DNA from 2 places in the Staphylococcus sp. IVB6214 genome. Region 2 is predicted to be linked to the other one. Evidence: a T-box and tRNA genes for the amino acid it is inferred to sense, from the RefSeq annotation. Region 2 holds a T-box; the other holds one or more tRNA genes.

Region 1 (15,197 bases), 210 kb from region 2:
TGGAATTTGTTTGGTGAAGAAACGAATGGATAACCTGTGTTATTTGAAATATTTGCAGCAACTTTATCGCCAAATTCTGGATGTGCGTTAATACCTGTTCCAACAGCTGTACCACCAATTGCTAGATTCAAGATGTGTTTTTTAGATTCTGTTAGAAGTTGTTCACATACATCTAACATATAGCGCCAACCACTGATTTCTTGACCAAGTGTAATCGGTGTCGCATCTTGTAAGTGTGTACGGCCAATTTTGATAATATCTTGATATGCTTCTTCTTTTTTATGGAACGTATCACGTAAGCCTTTTAAAGCTGGTACTAACTTTTGTTCAATTTCATGGTATAGTGCAACGTGCATTGCTGTTGGGAACGTATCATTTGAACTTTGCGACTTATTCACATCGTCGTTTGGATGAATCTTTTCTTCACTCCCCTTTTCAGATAGATATTCATTCGCAACATAACTTACAACTTCATTGACGTTCATGTTACTTTGCGTACCACTACCTGTTTGCCAAACTACAAGTGGAAAATGTTCATCTAACTCTCCAGCTAAGATGCGGTCACAAGCATATACAATGGCTTCTTTTTTCGCATCACTTAACTTCCCTAATTCATTGTTTGCAATGGCAGCTGCACGTTTTAATTGAGCGAAACCATACACAACTTCGATTGGCATCTTTTCTTTACCGACTGGGAAGTTTTGCTTACTACGTTGAGTTTGTGCACCCCAATATTTATCGCCTGGTACTTCAATTTCTCCAAATGTATCATGTTCAATTCTTACTGACATTTCATTCGACCCCTTTACAATTAATGTTAATACCTTCAGTTAAATTATAGCATTAAAGGAAATATTCATTCAATGAGATCTCACGTTAAACGATTAAAAAATAATGCGCTTACATTTACTTGTTGATCATCATATTAAGTATATAAATCAACGGTACAAGTGGTTATAAAAAAACACCTTGAATATGACGAATCATTTCAAGGTATCACTAATGCTTATTCATATTCTGTTTGGTAGCGTTGCTTTACAGCCTGAATAACCGCAATTGCTGCTAAAATATATAAAATCATTCCGATAACAACAGACAGCGGACTTGTCTGAATGAGAATCGCCCAGATACCATTCAAACTTGCGTAAAATTGATCTAAGTATATGTATAATCCAATAGTAATGGCAATACAGCACAGCACACTGATAACAATCCCTTTTTGATTACTATGAATAAATGTATCAGCTGTGACTGTATGATCCACGAGTCCCTTAGACAAATTCAATTGTAATTGCACAACCTTAAATAATACTGGTAAATAGAGGGTACCGAGTGCTAATGGAAAACCTTTGATAGATAGTAAATTGACTAGTGTTGAAACAATCAACAGTGGAACCCAGAATCGATATATTTTCATATTTGTCACCTAATTAGTATTTGTAAATTCTTCATTATTTTATCATATCTCTTATACATTGACAGTGACAATTTTACAACCATTTCATGACGATGACATGTCTCGTGGTGTGTATCATAAAATCATCGTATCTCTTATCAAATGCTAAAAGTAAGAGTAGGACATTAAGCAATTGATTGCTTATTGCCCTACTCTTACAAACATCTTATTTATCTGTTTCACGATCACTGCGAACGGCTTCTTCATGTGATTGTTCAAATTTTTGTTCATCATTTTCTTCAGAGATTTGTTCCATCTCTTTACCTAATTCAACCACTTCTTCAAAGCTGTCGACCATGCCATGTTCATTTTCTTGTTTATTCATGACATTCCCTCCTTATTATTAAGCATAACGTGCTGTGAAATAAGCTCTAACATCTTCAGGAAGCCCTTGTGCAGCTGCTTCATCCAATACAACATTCACCATGCGATGTGTTTTCAAACTTGATGGAATGAATGTCGTGCTACCATTCTCTTCATATAACTTACGTGCTACTTCTGCTTTTTCAGCACCTGTTAATACAAGCACAACTTCACGGGCAGTCAAGACACCATCATTCATTGGAATACCGATGTTACCATCACAATCGATTGTCACAACTTGTAACGTTAATTTACCTTTGTTTTCTTTTGTTTTTGCATGATGTTTAATGAAAGATTCAACCTTCTCATCTTCTGGAATTTCGTGGATTTGCTTTTCTGGTACGCCTAATGTTTTGTAGTAATTTGTTTGTTTATCATAATCTAAAATATGAATTTGACTGAAATCAACAGGGTTTTTCTCAACATTTTCTTGTAATGCTGCATTTACAGGTACACTGTCATTTTTCAAATGAATTCCTGCAATTGTTGTTGGATTATTATTGAATTGCTTTCTTAAAATATCCGCTACAAACGTTGCAGCCGTTCCTTGATCTTTGAAAATTTTAAAATTCATTGCCATCTTGATCCACTCCTCATTTATGGTTACTTGTCATCTATATTATTCATTACATACCCTGATTTAATTGTCATTAAAACATCAATATTGTCATTCAAAATAACAATATCCGCATCTTTACCTTCTGTCAAACTCCCTTTGTGTGACAAGACATTTAATGCCTTAGCTTGATTATAACTTGTTACACGCCATAAATCTTCTAAAGATGCACCTGTAAATTTCATTAAATTACGTAAACCATCATTCATTTTTAAAATACTACCTGCCAAAGCACCACTTGCTAAGCGTGCTTCCTTACCTTTGACAATCACATCTTGTCCACCAAGATCATAAGTGCCATCTTGCAAGCCTTTTGCACGCATCGCATCAGTGATGAGATAAAATGCATGATTGCCTTTCATACGATATGCAACATCAACGGCTGCTGGATGTGCATGGATACCGTCGACAATCAATTCTGTATGTAAAAATGGATTCGTCCATGCTGCTCCGAACACGCCTGGCTCTCGATGTGCAAAAGGTGTTGCTGCATTATATAGATGTGTGACATGCTTAGCACCCATCTTTACCGCTTCATTTGCTTGTTCGAATGTCGCAACCGTATGTCCCATTGAAAAAATAATATCATTACTGAGCGCTTGTAACGTTTCTTTTGCCCCTTCAACTTCTGGCGCATATGTCATAATTTTAATTAAGCCATTCGCCGTTTTTTGAAAATCATTCACCTGCTCAACAGATGGGCGTTGAACAAAAGCTGGATTTTGCGCACCTACTTTATGCTCAGAGATAAACGGCCCTTCTAAATGAGCGCCAAGAATTTCAGCAGTAGGTTGTTTTGCTGATTTTTTAGCTTGATTCACATATGTTGCTACTGCTTCCAAAGCAGAATGTATGGCTGTTTCAGATTGTGTCATCGTCGTTGCGAGATAGCTCGTTGTGCCCTCTGTCAATAAACCTTGTGAAAGCACCTCTAACCCTTCAGGCGAAGCATCCATCACATCTTGCCCATAGCCACCATGAATATGAATATCTATAAAACCTGGTAAAATATGTTGTCCAGTTGCATCAATCACTTCTAACGGTCCTTCATACGGAAAGTGTTTGATTTGATGAATTTGATTGTCTTTAACAATCATGTGACCATCTTTTATCACACCATCTTCTGTATAAATAAATCCACCTTGTATGACGTACATCTCAGTCATAACAATCCCTTCTTTTCCAATTATTGTAATCCTGGATAGTCTTGTTGACGTAATGCTTCATAAATTAAAATGGCTGCCGTATTCGATAAGTTTAATGCTCGAACATTTTCATTCATCGGTATACGCAAAGCTGTATTTTCATATTTATCTTTTACCCAACTTGGTAAACCTGTCGTTTCTTTACCAAAAATAAAGTAATGATTTGTGTCTCTATCTGAAAAATCTTGTGACGTATGATTTTTAGAACCAAATTTTGTTAATAAATAATATGTTCCTTGCGTCTTTTCAAAAAATTCTTCAATGCTGTCATAATACGTAATATCTACAAATTTCCAATAATCTAAACCTGCACGGCGCAACATTTTATCATCCGTACTGAATCCTAATGGTCGGATTAAATGCAATTTTGTATCTGTGGCTGCACAAGTACGTGCAATATTCCCCGTATTCGCTGGGATTTCAGGTTGATATAACACAACGTGAATGGTCATTTTACTGTTCTCCTCGTTTCTAGTCCCTTTTTCATTTCAACTTGCACTTCTTCAATTTCTGAGTCATACCGTGACATAATATAGTCTTCAGCTTCATCTTCAAGAATTTGTCCAATTGCCCAATAAGCAGTTGCACGTAACATTGGTCTTGGGTCATTTTCTGCTAAATCTTTTAGTTCTGGAATTGCCTCTTTTTCTTTAAAATGTGCAAGTGCCAAGATTGCATTACGCTGTATTGGTTTCTTGCCTCGCCATGCTCCTGCTAAATGTCCATACGTTTCTTTAAATTCCTTGTTACTCATTTTTAATAACGGAATTAAACGTGGTTTCAATATTTCAGGTTCTAAAATAATATCATCCTGTTGTGTATTGATTCCTCGATTTCGTGGGCATACTTGCTGACATGTATCACAACCATAGAGACGATTACCAATTTTATAACGATATTGATCCGGCATGTAGCCTTTAGTTTGTGTTAAAAAACTCACACACTTTTGGCTATTTAACTGCCCATCACCAACAAGTGCGCCCGTCGGACAGCGATCGATACAAATCGTACAATCACCACAGCTATCCATGATTGGATCATCTGGAGGAAAAGCGATGCTCACAAGCATTTCTCCCAAATAAGTCCATGTGCCCAGTTCAGGATTAATGACAAAGCCATTGCGCCCTGTGTAACCAAGCCCTGCACGTTCTGCAACCGCTCGATCAGATAAGACACCTGTATCGACCATCGACATCGTTTCAGCATCTGGCACACGTTCTTTAATATATGCACTCAATGCATCTAACCGCTTACGCATAATACTGTGATAATCCTGTCCCCATGACGCACGTGCAAAGATACCACGTCGATCACCGCGCTTACTCTTTGGTGCATCAGGTAAGCGATTCGGATAGCCAACAGCAATAGCAATAATCGAACGTGCGGACGACATCGACAACTTCGGTTCCGTCCTCATCTCAATATCTGTTGGCTCAAATCCTGAAGCATAGCCTTTCGCATGATATTCAATCAACTTCTGCTTCAACTCATCAAATGGATCAGCAGTTGTAAAGCCAATGCTGTCAATACCAATCGAATGTGCATATTCAATTATATCTGCCTTCAACTGCGAAACATCCATATTTGTCACCTCTCAAAAGTTACTCTCCTATTTTAACATATTTTAACAGGCGGAACAGATTTCAAATTTTTATAAAATATTTAAAAAGTATGCACTGAATCCATAAAAAATCTCAAGTAGACCATTAATTTAAGGCTTACTTGAGATTTATACATTAATTATAGAACACGGCTTAAGAAGTTTTGAGTACGTTCATGTTGTGGATTTTCAAAAATATTTTCTGGTGTATCATCTTCTACAACTACACCATCTGCCATAAAGACAACTCGATCACTGACGTTTTTAGCAAATCCCATCTCATGTGTAACGACAATCATCGTCATCCCTTCTTTTGCTAAGTCAGTCATTACATTAAGCACTTCTCCAACAACTTCTGGATCCAGTGCTGACGTCGGTTCATCAAATAATAAGACATTGGGATTCATCGCCAGTGCACGTGCAATTGCTACCCTTTGCTTTTGTCCCCCTGACAACTGATTCGGATAAGCATCCGCACGATCTTTTAATCCAACTTTATCCAATAGATCAAGTGCTTGCTTTTCCAATGCTGCTTTATCCCCTTTTTTAAGAAGTGAGGGTGCCAAAATAATGTTATCCATCACTTTTTTATGTGGAAACAAATTGAAATTTTGAAAAACCATCCCCATATCTTGTCGTAATTGATCGACATTGGTTGATTTGTCTGTTAAATCTTTCCCTTCAAATATTACCTGCCCTTTTGTCGGTGTTTCTAATAGGTTCATACATCTCAACAACGTACTCTTCCCACTTCCTGAAGGGCCGATAATAGCGACTACTTCCCCTTTGTTAACTTCTAAATTAATACCTGTCAATACTTCATTTTTTCCAAAAGACTTGTGTAAATCATGTATTTTAATCACTGACGCTCAATCTCCCTTCAAAGAAATTCATCAGACGTGAAAGCATGAATGTTAAGATGAAATATAATACCGCTGCAATCAGTAATGGCGTGAACGGATCAAATGATGCACCTTGTACAACTTGTGAGTTGAACATGATTTCACTTACTCCGATAACCGATACAATTGATGATTCTTTAATAACTGTTACAAATTCATTACCAAGAGCTGGTAAAATTTTCTTAACTGCTTGAGGCATAATGACTGTTTTCATCGTTTGACCATAACTCAAACCTAAACTTCTCGCAGCTTCCATCTGCCCTTTGTCGACTGCGTTAATACCTGCACGAATGATTTCAGCAATGTAGGCTGAGCAGTTAATGACAAGTGCGATAGTACCACATATAAATGCTGAAATATCAAGGCCTAGTACTGCTGTCGTACCAAAATAGACTAAAAACACTTGTACGAGAAGTGGTGTTCCCCTCAAAAATTCAATATATGCTGAAGCTAACCATTTTAACGGTTTTATACTGCTAATCTTCATCAATGCAAATAATGCACCAAATATTGCACCAAATGACACACCCATAATTGAGATAACTATTGTATTTTTCAAACCAGTAATGAAGAACGTCCCATATTTAGCAAAAAAGCTACCATCTTCTTTCATGGCTTGTGCGGCTTTTTCCGCATATTGATCAATTAACTTTTTATCTTTCACATCCGAAATCGTATCATTCACTTTTCCCAAAAGTTCAGGTGAATTTTTAGGGACAGCAACTGCTGTTTGTTTTTCAGAATTTGCAAATTCAACTTTTGATAACATAAGATCACTATTTTGACTCAAATAAGCATCTGCAACAGCACTGTCCATTACGACACCATCAATTTTATTACTCTTTAAAGATAAAATAACTTCCGGTAACCTTGTTAAAGACTGGACATCCGCATCTTTAATCTCAGTTTGTGCTAATTCCTCTTGCGTTGTTTGTTTCTGAGCACCAATACGTTTACCCGTTAAATCTTCTAGCTTTTGATATTTATCTGCATCCTTTTTTCTAATTACTACAGTTTGTTTAACTGTCATGTAAGAATCCGAAAAATCAACTTCTTTTTCACGTTCTGGTGTCGGTGTCATACCAGAAATAATCATATCAATTTTCCCAGTTTTTAAGGCACCTAATAAGCTATCAAATTGCATATTAACAATCGTTAATTTTAAATTATGATCTTTTGCAATTTTTTTGCTAGCTCAATATCAATACCTGCATATTCTCGCTTTCCATTCAAAGTACGCTCAAATTCCATCGGTGCATAGTCTGCAGATAATCCAACACGCAGCTCTCCACGCTTTTCAATTTCTTTCCACTTGTCATCCGCAGCATGAGCACGATTATCAAGAGGTACAATCGTCAATAAAATAGCCAATATGAAAACAATAGAACCTAACTTTTGTATATACTTCATCAAACAACCTCCTCTAACGTTATTCATTATTATACATATAACTGTAAGTTTATGCAATAACATTTTAAAAAAATCGCTTATACCTATAATTACTAGATATAAGCGATCAAGCCTGTTATACAATTTTATTGCTTTGGTAATTCAAAACGGTATATGTCGTCAGAATATCCTGGTATAACACGTTTACATATTTGATGCACAAAAAATGCAATTGTGAATGGTATGATAAAGTATGCAAACAATAGCATCAATGCATTCATCATCGGATCACCATCCATACGGTTAAATGCATTAATCGGCCCTACTAAACCTGTATATCCAAATCCTGCTGACATCGGTGTACCTTTTATATCAACAAAATATGCTAATAAACCGCCAACAACACCATTAATAGCTAATGGAATCATAATAATCGGATGTTTTAAGTATACTGGAATCATCATTTTGGCAGCACCAATCAACAGAACAATATTCACTCCTGCTTTATTAACAGGTAATGAACCGAATAGGAACGTTACACACGCTGCTACTATACCCATGTTGGCTGCACCACTGCCCAATCCAGTCAGTGAAATTGCCGTCGCTATCGCAACGAGCGAGATTGGTGTAACCATCAATAAGGCAAATGTAACAGTGATTAAAATACTCATCAATAACGGATTGAGTTCTGTAAACGAATGAATCATTGCACCAAGCGTACCCGTTACTTTTCGAACATATGGCAATATCAGTAACCCGATATATCCAGAAACTACTGGAATCAAAACAGGTAAAATAATTAACTCCAGCGAACCAAACTTCCCACTTAATAACATAAACATGGCACAGGCAAGTGTTACAATGATCATGATATTGATAATATCACCGATACCTTGTAACATAATCACACCATTTTCAAAAACAACCGCACCAGACCCTAGCATTGCCGATGTCCCAACGAACACAGAACCAGGACCTGAAAACTTAAACATATGCGCTGCAACAACACCAATAATGAAGGCCATAAATGATTGAATTACAATCACAAGCTGATAAATCATCTCTAATGCTTCATTACCATCTTTAAAAAACTTTAGCAATTCTCCCAATAATGCATTCGGTAATAATGCAATGACAACACCTGCACCTACTGCATTTAATATATTATTGAAAAACTGCTTACCACTACTTTGCGTTTTTCCCACAGAGAAATCCTCCTCAATTATAATACGTTTATCATAATACAAAACGATAGCATCTACAATATACATTATAACGATTTGTATGCATTCTAATGGATAAACTTTCAAAATAAACATAGACATTAATTATTTCAAAAATTGTTGACGAAACATCGCGAACGTAATATAATAGTACTTGTGATTTTGATTGTACATTAATAATCACAAATAATGCCGGTGTGGCGGAATTGGCAGACGCGCGGGACTCAAAATCCCGTGTCCATTAGGACGTGTCGGTTCGACCCCGACCACCGGTACTACTTAAAAAGGCACGGTAAGTATTTATACTTACTGTGCCTTTTTCTTTTAGGTTGGGACAAAAGCGTTTAGGATTTGAGCAGAACCGAACGATGTGCAAAATTGATTTTCAAATTTTGTCACATTGTGGATGTTCTGTCGAAAATCCTGCTTTTGGGACACCGTTTAGCACTACGTATAATGTGCCGCTCATGTCTCCGCTTTATTTTTGGTTTAATTACTTAAAATGATAGAGGCATGCGCGCTTTTTTTGTATCTAAATGATAAAAAACAAAAAAGGCGAGACAGCAGTTCATGCCATCCCACCACAAAAGGTAAACATCCTAAAAACACAACAAAAAAACCGTCCATATACTCATCAGATAACAATCTGCTAAGTTGGTTCGGTACACAAAATATAAAATATGGAGCGGAAGATAGGACTTGCACCTATATCACTTTCCGGGAAGGAAAGTATTCTGAAATTGAAATACTCCCGCATAATTAAAATATGGAGCGGAAAACAGGACTTACACCTGTACCTCTTTCCGGGAAGGAAAGTGTTCTAGAATTAAACTATTCCCGCATGTAAAAATTGGAGGCGGCAACCGGATTTGAACCGGTGAATAAGGGTTTTGCAGACCCTGGCCTTACCACTTGGCTATGCCGCCAAAAGGAACTGGGCTAGCTGGATTCGAACCAGCGAGTGACGGAGTCAAAGTCCGTTGCCTTACCGCTTGGCTATAGCCCATCAATAATAACTTTAAGGGCGGCTGATGGGAATCGAACCCACGAGTGTCGGAACCACAATCCGATGCGTTAACCACTTCGCCACAGCCGCCATGGCAGGGGCAGTAGGAATCGAACCCACATCAAAGGTTTTGGAGACCTCTATTCTACCGTTGAACTATGCCCCTATTATAAGGATGGTGGAGGGGGGCAGATTCGAACTGCCGAACCCGAAGGAGCGGATTTACAGTCCGCCGCGTTTAGCCACTTCGCTACCCCTCCAAATGAATGGTGCCGGCCAGAGGACTTGAACCCCCAACCTACTGATTACAAGTCAGTTGCTCTACCAATTGAGCTAGGCCGGCATAAATAAAAAATGGTGGTTCAGGACGGAATCGAACCGCCGACACAAGGATTTTCAGTCCTTTGCTCTACCGACTGAGCTACTGAACCATAATAATGGCGGTCCCGACGGGAATCGAACCCGCGATCTCCTGCGTGACAGGCAGGCGTGTTAAACCGCTCCACTACGGGACCACTCAAAAATATTGCGGGAGGCGGATTTGAACCACCGACCTTCGGGTTATGAGCCCGACGAGCTACCGAACTGCTCCATCCCGCGATAATAGAAATTAAAATAAATGGCGGAGGAAGAGGGATTCGAACCCCCGCGAGCCGTTAAGCCCCTGTCGGTTTTCAAGACCGATCCCTTCAGCCAGACTTGGGTATTCCTCCAAAATTATATGGACCTTGCAGGACTCGAACCTGCGACCGAACGGTTATGAGCCGTTAGCTCTAACCAACTGAGCTAAAGGTCCTAATAATCATTTCTATCAACTAATAATTAGTGGCGGCGGAGGGGATCGAACCCCCGACCTCACGGGTATGAACCGTACGCTCTAGCCAGCTGAGCTACGCCGCCATATATAGTTGTAAAGTATTAAATTAATGGTGGAGACTAGCGGGATCGAACCGCTGACCTCCTGCGTGCAAAGCAGGCGCTCTCCCAGCTGAGCTAAGCCCCCATAAATTATTTTAGTAAGTCGGGAAGACAGGATTTGAACCTGCGACCCCTTGGTCCCAAACCAAGTGCTCTACCAAGCTGAGCTACTTCCCGAAAGAATAAGAAGCGCGCCCGATAGGAGTCGAACCCATAACCTCTTGATCCGTAGTCAAACGCTCTATCCAATTGAGCTACGGGCGCATATTCTAAATGGTGCCGAGGACCGGAATCGAACCGGTACGGTAATCACTTACCGCAGGATTTTAAGTCCTGTGCGTCTGCCAGTTCCGCCACCCCGGCAAAATAATGGAGCAGAAGACGGGATTCGAACCCGCGACCCCAACCTTGGCAAGGTTGTATTCTACCGCTGAACTACTTCTGCATTAATGCGGGTGAAGGGAGTCGAACCCCCACGCCGTAAGGCGCTAGATCCTAAGTCTAGTGCGTCTGCCAATTCCGCCACACCCGCTTGAAAATGGTGAGCCATAGAGGATTCGAACCTCTGACCCTCTGATTAAAAGTCAGATGCTCTACCAACTGAGCTAATGGCTCTTGATAATGGTGCCGGCCAGAGGACTTGAACCCCCAACCTACTGATTACAAGTCAGTTGCTCTACCAATTGAGCTAGGCCGGCATAAATGGTGGAGAATGACGGGTTCGAACCGCCGACCCTCTGCTTGTAAGGCAGATGCTCTCCCAGCTGAGCTAATTCTCCATATATTTACCTGGCACCGTCCTACTCTAGCGGAACGTCAGTTCAACTACCATCGGCGCTAAAGAGCTTAACTTCTGTGTTCGGCATGGGAACAGGTGTGACCTCTTTGCCATTGGCACCAGATAAAATTGAATGTTATACATTCAAAACTAGATAGTAAGTATATCATTTACACAAACAAAACCTTGTGAAAAAATTTTGATTAAGTCTTCGATCGATTAGTATTCGTCAGCTCCACGTATCACTACGCTTCCACCTCGAACCTATTAACCTCATCATCTTTGAGGGATCTTATAACCGAAGTTGGGAAATCTCATCTCGAGGGGGGCTTCATGCTTAGATGCTTTCAGCACTTATCCCGTCCATACATAGCTACCCAGCTATGCCGCTGGCGCGACAACTGGTACACCAGAGGTATGTCCATCCCGGTCCTCTCGTACTAAGGACAGCGCCTCTCAAATTTCCTACGCCCACGACGGATAGGGACCGAACTGTCTCACGACGTTCTGAACCCAGCTCGCGTACCGCTTTAATGGGCGAACAGCCCAACCCTTGGGACCGACTACAGCCCCAGGATGCGATGAGCCGACATCGAGGTGCCAAACCTCCCCGTCGATGTGAACTCTTGGGGGAGATAAGCCTGTTATCCCCGGGGTAGCTTTTATCCGTTGAGCGATGGCCCTTCCATGCGGAACCACCGGATCACTAAGTCCGTCTTTCGACCCTGCTCGACTTGTAGGTCTCGCAGTCAAGCTCCCTTATGCCTTTACACTCTTTGAATGATTTCCAACCATTCTGAGGGAACCTTTGAGCGCCTCCGTTACTCTTTAGGAGGCGACCGCCCCAGTCAAACTGCCCGCCTGACACTGTCTCCCAGCACGCTAAGTGCTGCGGGTTAGAAATCCAATACAATTAGGGTAGTATCCCACCAATGCCTCCACGTAAGCTAGCGCTCACGCTTCTAAGGCTCCTACCTATCCTGTACAAACTGTACCGAATTTCAATATCAGGCTACAGTAAAGCTCCACGGGGTCTTTCCGTCCTGTCGCGGGTAACCGGCATCTTCACCGGTACTATGATTTCACCGAGTCTCTCGTTGAGACAGTGCCCAAATCGTTACGCCTTTCGTGCGGGTCGGAACTTACCCGACAAGGAATTTCGCTACCTTAGGACCGTTATAGTTACGGCCGCCGTTTACTGGGGCTTCGATTCGTAGCTTCGCAGAAGCTAACCACTCCTCTTAACCTTCCAGCACCGGGCAGGCGTCAGCCCCTATACGTCACCTTACGGTTTAGCAGAGACCTGTGTTTTTGATAAACAGTCGCTTGGGCCTATTCACTGCGGCTCTTCAGAGCGTGAACCCTAAAGAGCACCCCTTCTCCCGAAGTTACGGGGTCATTTTGCCGAGTTCCTTAACGAGAGTTCGCTCGCTCACCTTAGAATTCTCATCTTGACTACCTGTGTCGGTTTGCGGTACGGGCACCTATTTTCTAGCTAGAGGCTTTTCTCGGCAGTGTGAAATCAACGACTCGAAGAAACGTGTTTCTTCTCCCCATCACAGCTCAATCTTTACGAGTGCCGGATTTGCCTAACACTCAATCTCACTGCTTAGACGTGCACTCCAACAGCACGCTTCGCCTATCCTACTGCGTCCCCCCATCGCTTAAAACGAATTTAGGTGGTACAGGAATATCAACCTGTTATCCATCGCCTACGCCTTTCGGCCTCAGCTTAGGACCCGACTAACCCAGAGCGGACGAGCCTTCCTCTGGAAACCTTAGTCAATCGGTGGACGGGATTCTCACCCGTCTTTCGCTACTCACACCGGCATTCTCACTTCTAAGCGCTCCACATGTCCTTGCGATCATGCTTCAACGCCCTTAGAACGCTCTCCTACCATTGTCCTACGGACAATCCACAGCTTCGGTAATATGTTTAGCCCCGGTACATTTTCGGCGCAGTGTCACTCGACTAGTGAGCTATTACGCACTCTTTAAATGATGGCTGCTTCTAAGCCAACATCCTAGTTGTCTGGGCAACGCCACATCCTTTTCCACTTAACATATATTTTGGGACCTTAGCTGGTGGTCTGGGCTGTTTCCCTTTCGAATATGGACCTTATCACCCACATTCTGACTCCCAAGTTAAATTATTTGGCATTCGGAGTTTGTCTGAATTCGGTAACCCGAGAGGGGCCCCTCGTCCAAACAGTGCTCTACCTCCAATAATCATCACTTGAGGCTAGCCCTAAAGCTATTTCGGAGAGAACCAGCTATCTCCAAGTTCGATTGGAATTTCTCCGCTACCCTCAGTTCATCCGCTCACTTTTCAACGTAAGTCGGTTCGGTCCTCCATTCAGTATTACCTGAACTTCAACCTGACCAAGGGTAGATCACCTGGTTTCGGGTCTACGACCAAATACTCATTCGCCCTATTCAGACTCGCTTTCGCTACGGCTCCACATTTTCTGCTTAACCTTGCATCAGATCGTAACTCGCCGGTTCATTCTACAAAAGGCACGCCATCACCCATTAACGGGCTCTGACTACTTGTAAGCACACGGTTTCAAGTTCTCTTTCACTCCCCTTCCGGGGTACTTTTCACCTTTCCCTCACGGTACTGGTTCACTATCGGTCACTAGAGAGTATTTAGCCTTAGGAGATGGTCCTCCCAGATTCCGACGGAATTTCACGTGCTCCGCCGTACTCAGGATCCACTCAAGAGAGGTCACGTTTTCGACTACAGGATTATTACCTTCTATGATTAACCTTTCCAGGTTATTCGTCTAACATGTCCTTTTGTAACTCCGTATAGAGTGTCCTACAACCCCAACAAGCAAGCTTGTTGGTTTGGGCTCTTCCCGTTTCGCTCGCCGCTACTCAGGGAATCGATTTTTCTTTCTCTTCCTCCGGGTACTAAGATGTTTCAGTTCTCCGGGTCTGCCTTCTTACATGCTATGTATTCACATGTAGATAACACGACATAACTCGTGCTGGGTTTCCCCATTCGGAAATCTCTGGATCACAGCTTACTTACAGCTCCCCAAAGCATATCGTCGTTAGTAACGTCCTTCTTCGGCTTCTAGTGCCAAGGTATTCACCGTGCGCCCTTAATAACTTAATCTTTGTGATGTTTTGGCAATCGCTTGCATTCGGCTTCATTTCTTTCTTCGCTTGCTCAGTTACGTGTAGTAATCTTCGCTTCGCTCATCAAGAAATTCATAGACTGACAAACGTTTTCAAAACATCATCTGTCTACCGAATTTACGACACCAACATCCACCAGTCATTAATTATGTGAGTCGTCATTTGACGACTAGCGATAATTTTTTAGTTTCAAGCTTTCGCTATTCACTCGGTTTTTGCTTGGTAAAATCATTTATACTTACTTATCTAGTTTTCAATGTACAAGTTTAATTAAAATGGTGGAGACTAGCGGGATCGAACCGCTGACCTCCTGCGTGCAAAGCAGGCGCTCTCCCAGCTGAGCTAAGCCCCCATAATCATTAAATTTTCAAATGGTGGGCCTAAGTGGACTCGAACCACCGACCTCACGCTTATCAGGCGTGCGCTCTAACCAGCTGAGCTATAGGCCCATTTGAAATGTTGAATTCTCAAATATGAGCATTCAAAACTGAATACAATATGTCACGTTAATCCGCTTATCACCTAAAGGTGATATTCCGTATATTATCCTTAGAAAGGAGGTGATCCAGCCGCACCTTCCGATACGGCTACCTT
Region 2 (15,197 bases):
AATGCATCATCGATTCCCATCGAACGCATTTGACGTGCAAATCGACGAACAGCTGGATCACTATTGAAGTCAGTCATCTTGAACATACGCTCAATCGCATTACCACTCACAACATAAGCACCATCATCATCTCGTGTAATGACAAACTTATCTTGTGAAGGTGTATGTTTATATAACACACGATTTGTTTCATCTGCCGTCTCTTCTTCATTAAAATCAATATCTTTCACTTCTTCAAGTGTGTTCGCAATCGTATATAGAAGCTGATCAATATTTTCACGTGTATACGACGAAATCGGTACAACTGGTGTATCTGGACCCAATTGTTCTTTGAAAAGTTCCAACTGTTCAGCCGCTTCCGGAATATCCATCTTATTCGCAACAATAATTTGCGGTCTATCTTCTAAACGCTGTTGATATGCTTTGAGTTCGTGATTAATCGTTTGATAATCTTCGTAAGGATCTCTGCCTTCCATCCCACTCATATCGATTACGTGTACAATGACTTTTGTTCGTTCAACGTGACGTAAAAATTGGTGACCAAGTCCGACTCCTTCAGATGCACCTTCAATCAGACCTGGCAAATCTGCCAACACAAAGCTTCGTTGATCAGGTGTTACTACAACACCTAAATTAGGTTGAATTGTCGTAAAATGATACGCACCAATTTTTGGTTTTGCCTTTGAGACAATCGATAACAATGTCGACTTACCAACACTCGGGAAGCCAACTAAGCCAACATCTGCTAAAAGTTTTAATTCAAGCACAACTTCTAACTCTTCGCCCGGTTCACCGTTCTCACTGAAATCTGGTGCAGGGTTTTTAGGGGTCGCAAAACGTGAGTTCCCTCTACCTCCACGACCACCTTTTGCTATCACTGCACGTTGTCCGTGTTCTACTAAGTCAGCTAACGTTTGTTCCGATTCAACATCCTTTACAATGGTACCTGGTGGCACTTTTAGAACGAGGTCTTCCGCATTTTTACCATGCATATTACTACTCTGCCCGTTTTCACCTTTTTTCGCTTTGAATTGACGTTGATATCTAAAATCCATTAATGTTCTTAAACCTTCATCCACTTCAAAGACGACTGATGCGCCACGGCCGCCATCGCCTCCAGCAGGACCGCCGAATGGGACATATTTTTCACGACGGTAAGCGGTAATACCGTTCCCACCATCACCTGCTTTTAAAAATATTTTAACTTGATCGACAAACATCTCATTCACCTCTTTTACTATTATTTATTTCGATGCACATTAAGCTGAGACATCATCAATTATGTTTATGTCATTTTGTATGAGTGTCTCCACACAAGCCAGGACACACTTTCTTATTATTTTATGATAAATGTCTACGATATAAAAACAATATCTATTAAAATCCGACCTAATAAATAAACACCAGAAGTTACCTTCTGGTGTTAAATGTCGACAGATTATTCAGCAACTGCGTATACAGATACTTGTTTTTTGTCGCGACCTTTACGTTCAAATTTAACAACGCCGTCGATTTTAGCGAATAATGTATCATCGCCACCTCGACCTACGTTTTCACCTGGGTAAATCTTTGTTCCACGTTGGCGGAATAAGATTGAACCACCTGTAACAAATTGTCCGTCAGCACGTTTAGCACCAAGACGTTTTGATTCAGAGTCACGTCCGTTCTTTGTAGAACTTACCCCTTTTTTAGATGCGAAAAATTGTAAGTTTAATTTAAGCATGAGTTACACCTCACTTTAGATTTAGTTTAATAAAATCACTGTATTCGTCTTCAATTGTTTGTAGAGATACGAGCATCGCTTGTAAAATAAGCTGTGCTTGTTCATTTTTTGTATCAACACTTCTTACATGAAAATAGCCACCATCGTCCGAATAATCAATATCAGGTCTTTCTGATGTTAAACCCATAATCGCATTGACACTACCGAAAAGTACTGCTGATGCACCTGCACAAACAATATCTTGTCCATGTTCTGCAAAATCAGCATGTCCATCCATTACGAAATCAGTAATATGACCTTCTTCATTTAACGAGATATCTACATGAATCATATATTAAGCGTTAATTTTTTCAATCGTAAGCTTAGTATAAGGCTGACGATGACCTTTTTTGCGTTTAGAGTCTTTACGACGACGGTATGTGAATACTGTAATTTTTTTACCGCGACCTTGTTTGTTAACTGTCGCTGTAACTGTTGCACCTTCAACTGTTGGCGCACCAACTTTAACAGCATCTCCACCTACAAAAAGAACTTTATCAAAAGTGAAAGTGTCACCTTCGTTTACGTCTAATTTCTCAACATAAATCTCTTGGCCTTCTTCAACTTTGATTTGTTTTCCACCTGTTTCGATAATAGCAAACATACTTTGCACCTCCTATTTTTAAGTCACGCCATATATAGGTGACATTATGTTCTTAAACCTATATTTGAGCGGTTGTATGTAGCTATAAACTACTCAACTATTGCATCATATCACTCTGATTATTTGATGTCAATACTTGTGTTTACTTTTGTACGTCTATCCATCAATAAGTATATTACGATTAGTAATAATCCATTCATCAAAACAGTCGGTATAATTCTTAATAGTAGGAATGGTAACATATGAAATGAAATAAAACCTAGCATATTGTAAACTGCGACTACAAATATTTCTAGAAAAATCATACCTAACAGAATCATACAGTAAACCATTGTATGATCTCGATAAAATGGCTTCAAAAATTTGTCAGCAATTAAAATTGAAATTAAATAACCAAATAAGTACAATCCATATATCTGCCCAAAGTACAAATCTTGCATGATTCCTAATAAAAGACCCATGACAAGTGCCGTACTCGTGTTTCGATAAACCGTCATCAACATCAGCATTAAAAATACTAGGTGTGGTACGAGAATGAATTTGACTTGTCCGATTGTAATAGGTGATAAAAAAGCGAGTAACGTATCCAAATAGAAACATAATAATGCTCCTAGTACATATATCAATGCCTTTCTCACTTATCTACGCCTCCATCATCTGTGATAGTTTTAGGGTCCCTTTTAGCCACATAGACATGAAGCATTTGATTCAAGTTCGCACCTGTCTTAATCGAGACTTGTTTTGACAGACCATACTGATCGTTATGTACCTTCTCAACTTCCCCTACATAGAGTCCTTTTGGTAATTGATCTCCCAATCCACTCGTTACAACTTTGTCGCCCTTTTCAACTTTTTCTTTATTGTCGATATCACTAATGACGAGTCGATTATTCTTTTCATCATAATGGTCGATAAGACCGAATACCTCATTGTCTCCATGCATAACATTAACAGAAAGACGATTTAGTCGACCTTTTGTTGATACAAGGTTCACTTGTGAAGAAAACTGATTCACTTTTGTGACTTGACCGACTAAGCCATCTGTTGTCATAACAGCCATATCAGGCTTAATACCATCTTTGGCACCTTTGTCTAAGACGAGTGAATTCATCCACTGATCGGGTTGACGTGCAATGACCGCAGCTGAAACAGGCTCATACTCAGATATATCCTTGATATCAAGTTCTTTCTTTAACTTCTTATTTTCTGCTTGCAATCGTTGATTTTCAGCTTCTAGTTGCTTTGTTTGATTCGTCGCAGGTTGTCTGTCGCTAAGCAAGTTTGTGATTGAGCCAGTGACAAAATGCACTGGGTAAGAGAACACACGCTGTCCGAATGAAGTCGTATCACTCACGTATTGTTCAGGTACTGATTGTACATTGGATCTAATAGACAAGCCAATTAAACCGATAAATAAAATTACTGCACAAAACAACACTACAAGTTTGTTGTTTCTAAAAAAATTGGACAACCTCAACACCTCAAGTTACATGTATTTGTTTGTATCTATCTATTTTATATCAGTCTTTTTGTTAAATAAAGTATCAAACGCACATTTGTTTCATCAATATATTGAAAATATTTGTTAGATAAGCATTTTCTTTCTATAAAAATAGACGAACTTGACTAATAGTTTCGCACTGCTTGTTATTTCGTTCGATCATCATTTGTTTGAAAAGACGCAATTGGTTGTAATTCAAGTTGATGACCTAATTGATATAAATCATATTGCATATCGAGTTCTGTTGTATATACACGCATCTTGTCATCACCAAAATGGTATAAAATAAAACGTGAATTTTGTTCAGCGATTAGATAAGCATCATCATACGCCATTTTTTGTAATTCATTTACTTGCATAAATTCATACTTATCAATCCAGTCGAAAATTTGACGACTTCTGCTTTTAGGTACATTTCGAAACAAATCATTGTCTTCTACAACATAAGTTTCCCCTAGCGCAGGGACAGCATATCCTGATTCATCAATTGCTTGTGTCATGCCAGATTGATTGAAAGGATTCCATGCTTGATCTTTGACACTCGGTAAAAATTTCAATGATGTAACGATAAGCGCAATGATTAACAATAACAGCACAAAACCTTTTATGACCTTTGTCATATACTGATATCCCTCTCTTTTAACTACTTATTTTTGCATAGGCCGAATCAATAAAGGTATGTAGGCTTAAAATTGTAAACTCACCCAACTATACATACTGCTTTATTATATCCTACCTATACTTTTACTGCATCCTACTAAGGTACGAGTCTATACAATGCTGAAGTAGGATGTCTAGATTTTGCGTATCGTGTACAATATAGTTAAAGGAGGTAATCAAATCATGAGTTGGCTTACAATATTTTTAATTATATTATTGGTTGTGTTTATTGTGCGCTTTAGCTTCACATTATTAAGATGGACTTTTAAGCTTGGGTGCTTCTTATTACTTATATATTTAGGTTACCAACTATTTTTATGGATGATGCAATACTTGTAATAATATGAGATGAATGGAATGATGTGTGTTCTCGACACTGTACCATCATCTCTTTTGTTGTTTTTCGGTGTCGAAATCACTCATAATGGATACAAATTGATGGTCTCCAATAATAATATGATCCAGCACATCAATCCCCATAGCTTCTCCACAAGCCACTAAACGTTCGGTCGTTTTAATATCTGCCTGTGAAGGTGTTGGATCTCCAGAAGGATGATTATGAACGACAATCATCGCATGGGCAGACCACTTCACCGCTTCTTTAAAAATTTCTCTCGGATGAATAATTGCACTATTCAATGTGCCGATGAATATCGTCTTCTGATGTATAACTTGAAGCTTTGTGTTAAGCAATAACACAACAAAGTGCTCTTGTGTATATCCACTCATTAAGTGATACATTTTTTCTGCAATTTGTTCTGGTTCTTCTATTGGTTCAGAAAGATTAAGAAACCTTTCTTGATGTGCACGTCCACCTAGTTCAAAAGCTGCCATCAATGTAATTGCTTTATTGACTCCAATTCCTTTCATCGATGTGAGTTCTACGATAGTTAAAGCTTTTAATTGTTCTAATGTTTGATATGTACTTAATAATTGTGATGCTAATTGCAAGCTTGAACACCCCAAATGCCCCGTATTCAACAAAATTGCAATTAATTCGGTATTTGACAATGCCGACGCACCTTGTGCCATCAAGCGCTCTTTCGGTTTTTCTTGAACACATAATTCATAAATTTGACTCATATAATACCTCCTAACAAAGCTAACAACGTGGGATATAAGAAAACAACGACATTAAAACTGAGATATATCGCTGGAACAAGCGGATAATATGGGGGATGAAATAATCGACTATAATATAGAAAAGGAAATAGTATCAAACCAATAGGGAATGTTAACCAGATGACAAAAAGGACAAATGAAGGGGGTAACAAAATTGATAATATCATCATTAATTTAAAGTCACCCATACCAATATAATGATGTAAGCAAAGACTACATAGAAATAAAGTGCCAAAAAAAACAAAGTGAATTAAGGTGAATGTCGATATTCCAGTAAAAAAGAATGAACACGTGAATAATAAAAAGAGAAATCGATGTGGAACGATAAGATTTCGTATATCTTGTAACGTAAGTACAAGTAACAGGAAACTCATCGTATAAAATTGTATTGTATTCAAATATAGTGTCGTATAAATAGGCAAAATGACAATAAGGCCACCGGTTACTTCAGCTATAAACAAGTCTTTTGGTATAGGTGTATAGCAGTGACGACAACGCCCTTTCAACATCATAAAGCTAAAAATTGGTATGATGTCATGCCAAGCCAGTTGTTGCCCGCATGTCTGACAACATGAACGTGAACATAACTGATGTATTGAAAGATGGCGTATATCTGCCAATTGCATCAGAAAACTCATCAGTGTACTACCAAGAAGAAACAACAACAAAATGCGCATATGATTCCTCCATGTCAATTGAATTGTTGACTATTATAATGTGCACGGCAAGTATCGTCAAATTGATAATCATGAAAAAAAGAGCGATATACACCTTCATATTTTAAGGTATATATCACTCCATGATGATAAGCTTTTATTAATGATAGCCAAGCTTCGTTTTCACTTCACTAATAAAGTATAAGCTTCCTGTTATCAACAGTGCATCCCCATTATAATTTTGGATAAAACTCACGTAGTCCTCAACCATTGATTTTTGTACACTATCTACTTCATCATATAACTTTTCGATAGGAAGTGCTTTGGGAAAGTTAAACTGTGTTACATAAATATGCTCTGCAATTTCATCGAATGCATGCAACATGTGATGAATTGGTTTGCCAGCTATTGCTGAAAATAAGATATCAACTTTTTCTAAGTGATAATACTTTTCGATTGTATCAATTAGAGCGTCAACACTTTCTTGATTGTGTGCACCATCTAAAATAATAAGTGGTTTTTCTGATACACGCTCAATGCGCCCCTTCCATTTCACCTGTTCAATACCATCAATCATTTTATTGAAATCAATCTCAATAAGACCTTGCTCATTCAATTCTATGAGTGCAGTAATCGCCAATGCTGCATTTTCTTTCTGATGCTCACCTAACATATCTAATGCAATATTTTCAAGTTCATAATCTTTATATCGATAAGTAAATTCATCATCTTCTGAGACGATAAGAATATCACGATCAAATTCTAAAGACTTGGCACGCATATTTTCAGCAGTATCACGAATAAGTTTCAGTGACTCTTCATTTTTCACAGCGTAGACGACAGGAACACCTTCTTTAATAATTGCACTTTTATCACGTGCAATATCTATATAAGTGCTCCCTAAAATATCTGTATGATCTAAACCGATACTCGTCAAAACACTCAATACCGGGGTAATTACATTTGTCGAGTCATTTTTTACACCAAGACCTGCTTCAACAATGACAAAGTCGACAGGATGTATCTCGCCAAAATAGAGATACATCATCGTTGTTATAATTTCAAACTCTGTCGCCACACCTAGTTCTGTCTCTTCATCCATTGCTTCGCTTACTGGTTTTACACGGCGAACCAGCTCAACAATCTCGTCATTTGAAATCGGTGTTCCATCTAAACTAATACGTTCATTAAAAGATTCAATATAAGGCGAGGTAAACGTCCCTACTTGATAGTCATTATTCAACAAAGCATCTCGTAAGTAAGCAACTGTCGAACCTTTTCCGTTCGTACCACCAATGTGAATCGCTTGAATCTTTTGTTCTGGATTACCGAGTCGCTGTAACATCCATTCCATACGCTTAACACCCGGCTTAATGCCGAACTTCGTACGCTCATGGATCCAATATAAGCTATCAAGATAATTCATAGTTCATACTCCTATGCTTTTAATTGTTCAATTCGCGCTTTCACACCATCATATTTTTCTTGATATTTCACTTGTTTGTCACGTTCTTCTTGAATGACTTTTTCAGGTGCTTTTTGAACGAATTTTTCATTTGCAAGTTTCTTATTCACACGATCCAGTTCTTTTTGCCATTTTTCCAGATCTTTTTCTAAGCGTGCAATTTCTTTATCCATATCGATCAGACCTTCTAAAGGTAAGATGACTTCACCAGCTGCAACAACAGTTGTCATCGCTTTTTCTGGAATAGAAACATCTGTATCAATTGTTAGTTCGCTCGGATTACAGAAACGCTCTAAATATCCTTTATTGTTAATCAATAACTGCTGAATGTTTTCATTTTTAGCTTGGATGATAATTGGAATTTCTTTTGACAATGGTGTATTCACTTCTAATCGTGATTGACGCACTGATTTAATAATTTCAACCAATTGTTCCATCACATCTTTACTTTCTGGGAACATTAAATCATTATTCACCGTAGGCCAAGCACTTGTTACAATTGATTCTCCTTCATGAGGAAGGTTTTGCCAAATATGCGCAGTTACGAATGGCATGAATGGGTGTAATAAGCGCATAATGCGATCTAACGTATAGCTCAATACTGAACGTGTGACATTTTTCTGCATTTCGTCATCACCATTCATCGGTATTTTACTCATTTCAATGTACCAGTCACAGAATTCATCCCAGATAAAGTTGTATAACGCACGGCCTACTTCACCGAATTCGTATTTATCACTTAAGTCCGTAACTGTTTCAATTGTTTCATTGAGACGTGTTAAAATCCATTGATCTGCCACAGATAAGTTTTGTGTTAAATCAATATCTTCATACTTAAAGTCTTCACCGATATTCATTAAGCTGAAACGTGCAGCATTCCAAATTTTATTGATAAAGTTCCATACAGATTCGACTTTCTCTGTTGAATATCTTAAGTCATGTCCTGGTGAAGAACCTGTTGCTAAGAAGTAACGTAAGCTATCCGCACCGTATTGATCGATTACATCCATTGGATCTACACCGTTACCCAATGATTTACTCATTTTACGTCCATCTTCTGCACGCACAAGACCGTGTAGTAATACATCATTGAATGGTTTTTGACCAGTAAATTCTAAACCTTGGAAGATCATACGTGCTACCCAGAAGAAGATGATATCATATCCTGTTACAAGTACATTTGTTGGGTAGTAACGTTGATAATCTGCCGCTTCTTCATCTGGCCAGTTCAATGTTGAAAATGGCCATAATGCACTTGAGAACCATGTATCAAGAACGTCCTCATCTTGTGTCCAGTTCTCACTGTCTTCTGGCGCTTCCATGCCGACATAGAGCTCACCTGTCTCGTTGTGATACCATGCTGGAATTTGATGCCCCCACCAAAGTTGACGAGAGATTGTCCAGTCACGAATCTCTTCCATCCAGCGATTGAAAGTTTTTTCAAAACGACCTGGTACAAATTCAATACGACCATCTGTTTTTTGATTGTCTAACGCTTGTTGTGCAAGTGGTGCCATTTTAACGAACCATTGTGTCGATAAATATGGCTCAACAACTGCACCACTACGTTCAGAATGTCCAACAGAATGCATATGATCTTCAATTTTAATGACAAGACCTTCTTCTTCTAGGTCTTTCACTAGTTGTTTACGACATTCAAAGCGGTCCATACCTTCATATTTCCCTGCTTTATCGTTCATATGACCTGATTCATCCATAACGACAATGCGTTCTAATTCGTGACGATTACCAATTTCAAAGTCATTTGGATCATGCGCAGGTGTTACTTTCATTGCACCACTACCAAATTCCTTGTCAACGTATTCATCCGCTATTACAGGCAATGTACGACCTACGATTGGTAAAATCACTTCTTTACCGATGATGTCTTGATAGCGTTCATCATCCGGGTTAACAACTATTGCAGTATCCCCTAACATCGTTTCAGGGCGTGTTGTCGCAATTTCAATAAAACCACTACCATCTGCATAAGGATATTTGAAATGATAGAACTTACCGTTTACGTCTTCATGAATTACTTCGATATCAGAAAGTGCTGTGCGCGCTTCTGGATCCCAGTTGATGATGCGTTCGCCGCGATAAATTAAGCCTTTGTTGTACATGTCAACGAATACTTTACGTACTGCTTCACTTAATCCATCATCTAATGTAAAACGTTCACGTGAATAATCCAATCCAAGTCCTAGCTTCGCCCACTGTTGGCGAATAAATGATGCATATTCTTCTTTCCATTCCCATGCTTTTTCTAAGAATTTTTCTCGGCCGATGTCATGACGAGAAATGCCTTCCTCACGCATTTTCGCTTCGACTTTCGCTTGTGTTGCAATCCCTGCATGGTCCATACCTGGTAGATAAAGTGTATCGTATCCTTGCATGCGCTTCATACGTGTTAAGATATCTTGTAACGTTGTATCCCAAGCATGACCTAAATGCAACTTCCCTGTTACATTTGGTGGTGGAATGACGATTGTATATGTTGGTTTATCTAAATCACCACTTGGTTTAAAGCGGTTATGATCAAGCCATTCTTGATAGCGGCCTGCTTCTACTTCTTGCGGGTTATATTTTGTTTGCATGTCCATTGTTAAATCCCTCCATAAAAAATAAAAAGAACACCTGTCCTAAAATAGGACGGATGTTCCGTGGTACCACCTATATTCAATAGTTACTTTAATAGTTAAGCTATTGCACTCATATGATTAACGCTCATGACACGCTCTAGCCTACTCAACTCAGCTAAAGAACAAGTGGGCTACCTTCTGCTGAAACTTATATGCATTTCCACCAATCATGCACTCTCTAGAATAAATTATCAACATACTCTTCCCAAAGATTCATATTCTATTTAACAATATAGTATAATGAATTCACAATTAAGTCAATATAGGAGTTGATAATATGAACCCTTGCGCATTCGGAACAACGGATCCATTATACATTCAATATCACGATGAGTTCTGGGGCAAACCACTTTACGATTCACAACAATTGTTTGAATTGCTCGCACTCGAATCACAACACGCCGGATTGTCGTGGTTGACAATATTAAAGAAAAAAGAAGCTTATCAAAACGCTTTTCATCAATTTAATCCCTACAAAGTTGCCGAAATGTCTGATGAAGACATTGATACCTTAATGGACTTTCCAAACATTATTCATCATCGAAAAAAATTAGAAGCGATTGTTGCACAAGCTCAGGGCTATATTGAGATTGAACAAGAACACGGAAGCTTTTCTGAATTTTTATGGTCTTTTGTTGACGGCTCACCGATTGATTTCCGTTATGAATCTGTTGAAGAACGAATCACAGTGAATGACACAGCAAAACGATTGTCCAAAGCATTAAAACAATATGGGTTCAAGTTTATTGGTCCAGTGACAATCTTTTCATTTATGGAAGCGGCTGGCATGTACAATTCACATCTTGTAAGTTGCCCACATCGAAACACCTAAGTCAATGATTGATCCGAATATTTTTTCAACCGATATTTTAAATATAGATCAATCAATGGCGCAATAAGCATTAGAATAAAGAAGATGCGAAAAATATGAAATGAAGACACAATGGCAACATCTGCACCTGTATCTAGTGCAACAAGTACGATTTGTGCCATACCACCTGGAGCAGCCCCTAGAAAAAGCGTATTAAGTGGAATTTCATTCAAAAACTGTATGCCCCCTACCATTACTAACGTCCCTGTAATGAGCAATATATTTTGAAAGGCTATTGCCAATGCAAGTCGCCCTTTCAATTGATCAGTCAATCCAGCAATCTGTACACCTACTCTTATCATATAAATCACTTGAGCTGCAGCAATAATGGGCGTATCAATTGTGAAAATACGCTCCGTTGTTAAGTTCCAAATAATCAATACAACAATAGGAGCAAGCAACATCATCGTAGGGAAGTTCACTTTTTTCATTAATAAATACACAAATGTAATAGCCACTACTAAAATAGCAACGTGATGTATGCCAAGTGTTTCAGTTAGAAGCGGTGGATCATTGAGATGTGCATGATGCTGTTTTTCATCTTGGAACAAAAGTGTTAATAACGGAACTAAAATTACGACAAATATAATGCGTGAAGTTTGTGTTAAGCTCACAACAAGAATATCCGCTCGTTTATTTTCTTCTGCCATCACTAGCATTTGACTCAATGCACCTGGTATGACACTTAATATTGCAGTTTCTGCATTGACCGATGCAATTTTACGAAAGCCATAAGAAACAATGATTGCTAAAGCAAGTGTTAAAATATTTACAACAACGATAGACAACCAATGACTTTGAATATCAATAATCACTTGTCTCGTAAAACTACTGCCTATTTGAACACCCAACATCATTAATCCTAATTTACTAAGCCAATGCGGCCAATGTACTTGTCTTTTAAAGACCTTGACCACAATAAGGCTCCCAATAATTGGTCCAAACATCCACGGTAATATCATGTGACAGCGCCATAAAATCCATCCGCAGATTATTGATACAACAAAAACGAGCACATTATTGATGTAAGTTTGTTTTTGCATAATGTGCCACCCCCATAATAATTATGTATATTTACATCTTATCAAAAATACGTAGTTAAAAAAATATTCATTTCTCATCTATTAAAAAAGCCATGTCAATCTATCAAACTGACATGGCTTATATTATTGAATTATTTTCCTGCAATTTTACTTAAGGCAACATCAAATGCTGCAATTGTTTTCTCAATATCTTCTTTTGTATGTGATGTAGATAAGAACATCCCTTCAAATTGAGACGGCGGTAAAAAGACACCTTGTTCCGTCAACTCACGGTACATTTCACCGAACATCTTTAAGTCTGATTTGTTTGCTTCTTCAAAGTTTGTCACAGGACCTTCATTGATAAAGAAACCAATCATAGAACCTGCACGATTAACCGTCAATGGTACGTTATGTTTTGCGAAGACTTCTTTCAAGCCCGCTTCTAACATATCTCCTAACTCATTGAAGTATGTGTAACTTTCAGGTGTTAGTTGGCTTAACGTCCAATAACCACTTGTCATAGCTAATGGATTGCCTGACAATGTGCCTGCTTGGTAAATATCACCACTCGGCGCAATACGATCCATAATTTCTTTTCTTCCACCAAATGCACCAACTGGCAAACCGCCACCGATGACTTTACCAAGACATGTTAAGTCTGGCGTTACATCGAAATAGCCTTGTGCACAGTTGTAACCAACACGGAAACCTGTCATCACTTCATCAAAAATCAATAACGCATCATTTTCTTTCGTGATATCTCTCAAACCTTGTAAGAAATTATTGATTGGTGGTACGACACCCATATTCCCTGCAACTGGCTCTACAATCACCGCCGCAATATCGTCTCCAAATTGATCAAATGCTAATTTAACCGCTTCTAAGTTATTATAAGGTACTGTGATCGTATTTTTTGCGATACCTTCTGGAACACCTGGTGAATCTGGTAAACCGAGTGTCGCAACACCTGAACCCGCTTTGATTAACAATGAGTCACTATGACCATGATAATTTCCTTCAAACTTGATGATTTTATTTTTTCCTGTGTAACCACGTGCTAAGCGTAATGTATCAAGTGTAGCTTCTGTACCTGATGAAACCATTCTTACTTTTTCAATTGATGGTACACGTTCAATGACAAGCTCTGCCAATCGATTCTCTTCAAGTGTTGATGCCCCAAAACTTGTACCACGATCTAACACACCATGTAGCTCACTGATCACACGTTCATTGCGGTGCCCAAGGATTAAAGGACCCCAACTTAATACGTAGTCAATAAATTCATTGCCGTCAATATCATAAATGCGACTACCCTTTCCACTTTCCATAAAAATGGCTGGCGTATCAACAGCTTTAAATGCACGTACAGGACTATTCACACCACCTGGCATCAATTGTTCTGCTTTTTCAAATGCTTTTATCGATTTGTTATAACGCAATTCAATCTCCTCCTCAGGCAATTATTTATCCAAATAACGACAAATATCTTTCGCAAAATATGTGATGATCATATCGGCACCGGCACGCTTCATTGAAATCATTTGTTCCATGACAATGCGTTCTTCATCAATCCAGCCATTTTGTGCCGCTGCTTTCGTCATACTATACTCACCACTTACATTATACGCAACAATAGGAACGTTGCTGTTATTGCGCACATCACGAATGATATCTAGATAGCTCAATGCAGGCTTTACAATCATCATATCTGCACCTTCTGCCAAGTCACTCTCAAGTTCACGCATTGCTTCAAGACGATTAGCTGGGTCCATTTGATATGTTTTGCGATCGCCAAATGATGGTGTTGATTCTGCTGCATCACGGAACGGACCATAAAAACTTGATGCGTATTTAATACCATAACTCATAATAGGAATATTATAGAATCCTGCTTCATCTAACCCTTGACGAATAGCTGCAACAAAACCATCCATCATGTTACTAGGGGCAATAATATCTGCCCCCGCTTTTGCCTGTGATACAGCTGTTTTCACTAGCAATGGAAGTGTTTCATCGTTATCGACGTCATGTGTATGATCATCGATGACACCACAATGTCCGTGATCCGTATACTCACAAAGACACGTATCTGCTAATATCAACAAATCATCATATAATGACTTCGCAATCTTCGTTGCACGTTGAATCACACCATCATCGATAAATGCACCTGTTCCACATGCATCCTTTTCATTCGGAATCCCGAAAAACATCATGGCACGAATACCTAAATCATAAGCTTCTTTGATTTCTTCATGTAGTAAGTTCAAGCTGATTTGATATATACCCGGTAACGACTTAATCTCTTCTTTTACATCATCACGTTCTACAACAAAAATCGGATAAATCAAATCTTCTTTTCTTATATGTGTTTCACGCACCATATCTCTCATTGAATGAGATGCACGCAATCGTCTATGTCTATCAAAATTCATTCTTTAGAACCCCATTTCTAAAATTTTATCTATCATGGCTTCAAGTGTTTGTATCTCAGCCACCCCTCCACAATATCCGTATCGCATTAATGTTCGTTGCGTTTGTGCACCAATCACAATCCAATGATCAAACATTACATTCGGAAAGCGATCAAACAGCGCACGAACAGCTGACGAACTAGCGAAGGTGATAGCATTAACCTTTTGACTAGTCAACATCTCATAAACCGCTGTCACTTGTGTGTCATTGACTTCGATATCATACAAATCAATCTTCGTCACTTTGCCACAACGCTGACGAAGTGTGTCTGTAAGTAATGGTCTTGCTCGTGCACTCGAAGGTAATAATATTTTAGCGTGTTCATTTGCATGAAACTGTCTGAGAAACCCTTCTTGTGAGAAATCTTTTGGTACAAAGTCAACTTGGATACCTTGTGTCTCACAATAGGCTTTT

What was found. A T-box is a leader RNA that pairs with one kind of tRNA and senses whether it is charged. The one in region 2 lies ahead of MUA51_RS06185 (valine--tRNA ligase), so its partner is inferred to be a tRNA-Val.
Region 1: it encodes a tRNA-Val, which carries the amino acid that the T-box ahead of MUA51_RS06185 (valine--tRNA ligase) is inferred to sense. The anticodon was not compared.

The regions. Positions count from the first base shown of each region.
Region 1 is NZ_CP094723.1:1,475,307-1,490,503, forward strand. Features, by position in the region: gene fumC (class II fumarate hydratase) at 1-791, opposite strand, end outside; gene MUA51_RS07155 (hypothetical protein) at 1,007-1,417, opposite strand; gene MUA51_RS07160 (SAS053 family DNA gyrase inhibitor) at 1,623-1,781, opposite strand; gene MUA51_RS07165 (6-phosphogluconolactonase) at 1,800-2,399, opposite strand; gene nagA (N-acetylglucosamine-6-phosphate deacetylase) at 2,423-3,601, opposite strand; gene trmL (tRNA (uridine(34)/cytosine(34)/5-carboxymethylaminomethyluridine(34)-2'-O)-methyltransferase TrmL) at 3,622-4,092, opposite strand; gene queG (tRNA epoxyqueuosine(34) reductase QueG) at 4,089-5,222, opposite strand; gene MUA51_RS07185 (amino acid ABC transporter ATP-binding protein) at 5,381-6,103, opposite strand; partial or broken gene MUA51_RS07190 (ABC transporter substrate-binding protein/permease) at 6,096-7,552, opposite strand; gene MUA51_RS07195 (PTS sugar transporter subunit IIC) at 7,678-8,736, opposite strand; tRNA gene MUA51_RS07200 (tRNA-Leu) at 8,946-9,029, shown strand; tRNA gene MUA51_RS07205 (tRNA-Gly) at 9,436-9,509, opposite strand; tRNA gene MUA51_RS07210 (tRNA-Gly) at 9,522-9,595, opposite strand; tRNA gene MUA51_RS07215 (tRNA-Cys) at 9,606-9,680, opposite strand; tRNA gene MUA51_RS07220 (tRNA-Gln) at 9,689-9,760, opposite strand; tRNA gene MUA51_RS07225 (tRNA-His) at 9,778-9,850, opposite strand; tRNA gene MUA51_RS07230 (tRNA-Trp) at 9,853-9,926, opposite strand; tRNA gene MUA51_RS07235 (tRNA-Tyr) at 9,937-10,020, opposite strand; tRNA gene MUA51_RS07240 (tRNA-Thr) at 10,028-10,103, opposite strand; tRNA gene MUA51_RS07245 (tRNA-Phe) at 10,116-10,191, opposite strand; tRNA gene MUA51_RS07250 (tRNA-Asp) at 10,199-10,275, opposite strand; tRNA gene MUA51_RS07255 (tRNA-Met) at 10,287-10,360, opposite strand; tRNA gene MUA51_RS07260 (tRNA-Ser) at 10,381-10,473, opposite strand; tRNA gene MUA51_RS07265 (tRNA-Ile) at 10,483-10,556, opposite strand; tRNA gene MUA51_RS07270 (tRNA-Met) at 10,587-10,660, opposite strand; tRNA gene MUA51_RS07275 (tRNA-Ala) at 10,688-10,763, opposite strand; tRNA gene MUA51_RS07280 (tRNA-Pro) at 10,782-10,855, opposite strand; tRNA gene MUA51_RS07285 (tRNA-Arg) at 10,869-10,942, opposite strand; tRNA gene MUA51_RS07290 (tRNA-Leu) at 10,953-11,041, opposite strand; tRNA gene MUA51_RS07295 (tRNA-Gly) at 11,049-11,123, opposite strand; tRNA gene MUA51_RS07300 (tRNA-Leu) at 11,129-11,210, opposite strand; tRNA gene MUA51_RS07305 (tRNA-Lys) at 11,218-11,293, opposite strand; tRNA gene MUA51_RS07310 (tRNA-Thr) at 11,301-11,376, opposite strand; tRNA gene MUA51_RS07315 (tRNA-Val) at 11,382-11,457, opposite strand; rRNA gene rrf (5S ribosomal RNA) at 11,466-11,580, opposite strand; rRNA gene MUA51_RS07325 (23S ribosomal RNA) at 11,656-14,580, opposite strand; tRNA gene MUA51_RS07330 (tRNA-Ala) at 14,880-14,955, opposite strand; tRNA gene MUA51_RS07335 (tRNA-Ile) at 14,976-15,052, opposite strand; rRNA gene MUA51_RS07340 (16S ribosomal RNA) at 15,157-15,197, opposite strand, start outside.
Region 2 is NZ_CP094723.1:1,260,818-1,276,014, forward strand. Features, by position in the region: gene obgE (GTPase ObgE) at 1-1,220, opposite strand, end outside; gene rpmA (50S ribosomal protein L27) at 1,439-1,723, opposite strand; gene MUA51_RS06150 (ribosomal-processing cysteine protease Prp) at 1,734-2,054, opposite strand; gene rplU (50S ribosomal protein L21) at 2,058-2,366, opposite strand; ribosomal protein L21 leader region at 2,378-2,450, opposite strand; gene mreD (rod shape-determining protein MreD) at 2,486-3,004, opposite strand; gene mreC (rod shape-determining protein MreC) at 3,001-3,837, opposite strand; gene MUA51_RS06170 (DUF4930 family protein) at 4,014-4,487, opposite strand; gene radC (RadC family protein) at 4,912-5,610, opposite strand; gene MUA51_RS10880 (prepilin peptidase) at 5,607-6,326, opposite strand; gene MUA51_RS06180 (bifunctional folylpolyglutamate synthase/dihydrofolate synthase) at 6,466-7,731, opposite strand; gene MUA51_RS06185 (valine--tRNA ligase) at 7,743-10,373, opposite strand; T-box leader at 10,416-10,631, opposite strand; gene MUA51_RS06190 (DNA-3-methyladenine glycosylase I) at 10,690-11,244, shown strand; gene MUA51_RS06195 (AbrB family transcriptional regulator) at 11,241-12,326, opposite strand; gene hemL (glutamate-1-semialdehyde 2,1-aminomutase) at 12,458-13,747, opposite strand; gene hemB (porphobilinogen synthase) at 13,769-14,743, opposite strand; gene MUA51_RS06210 (uroporphyrinogen-III synthase) at 14,747-15,197, opposite strand, start outside.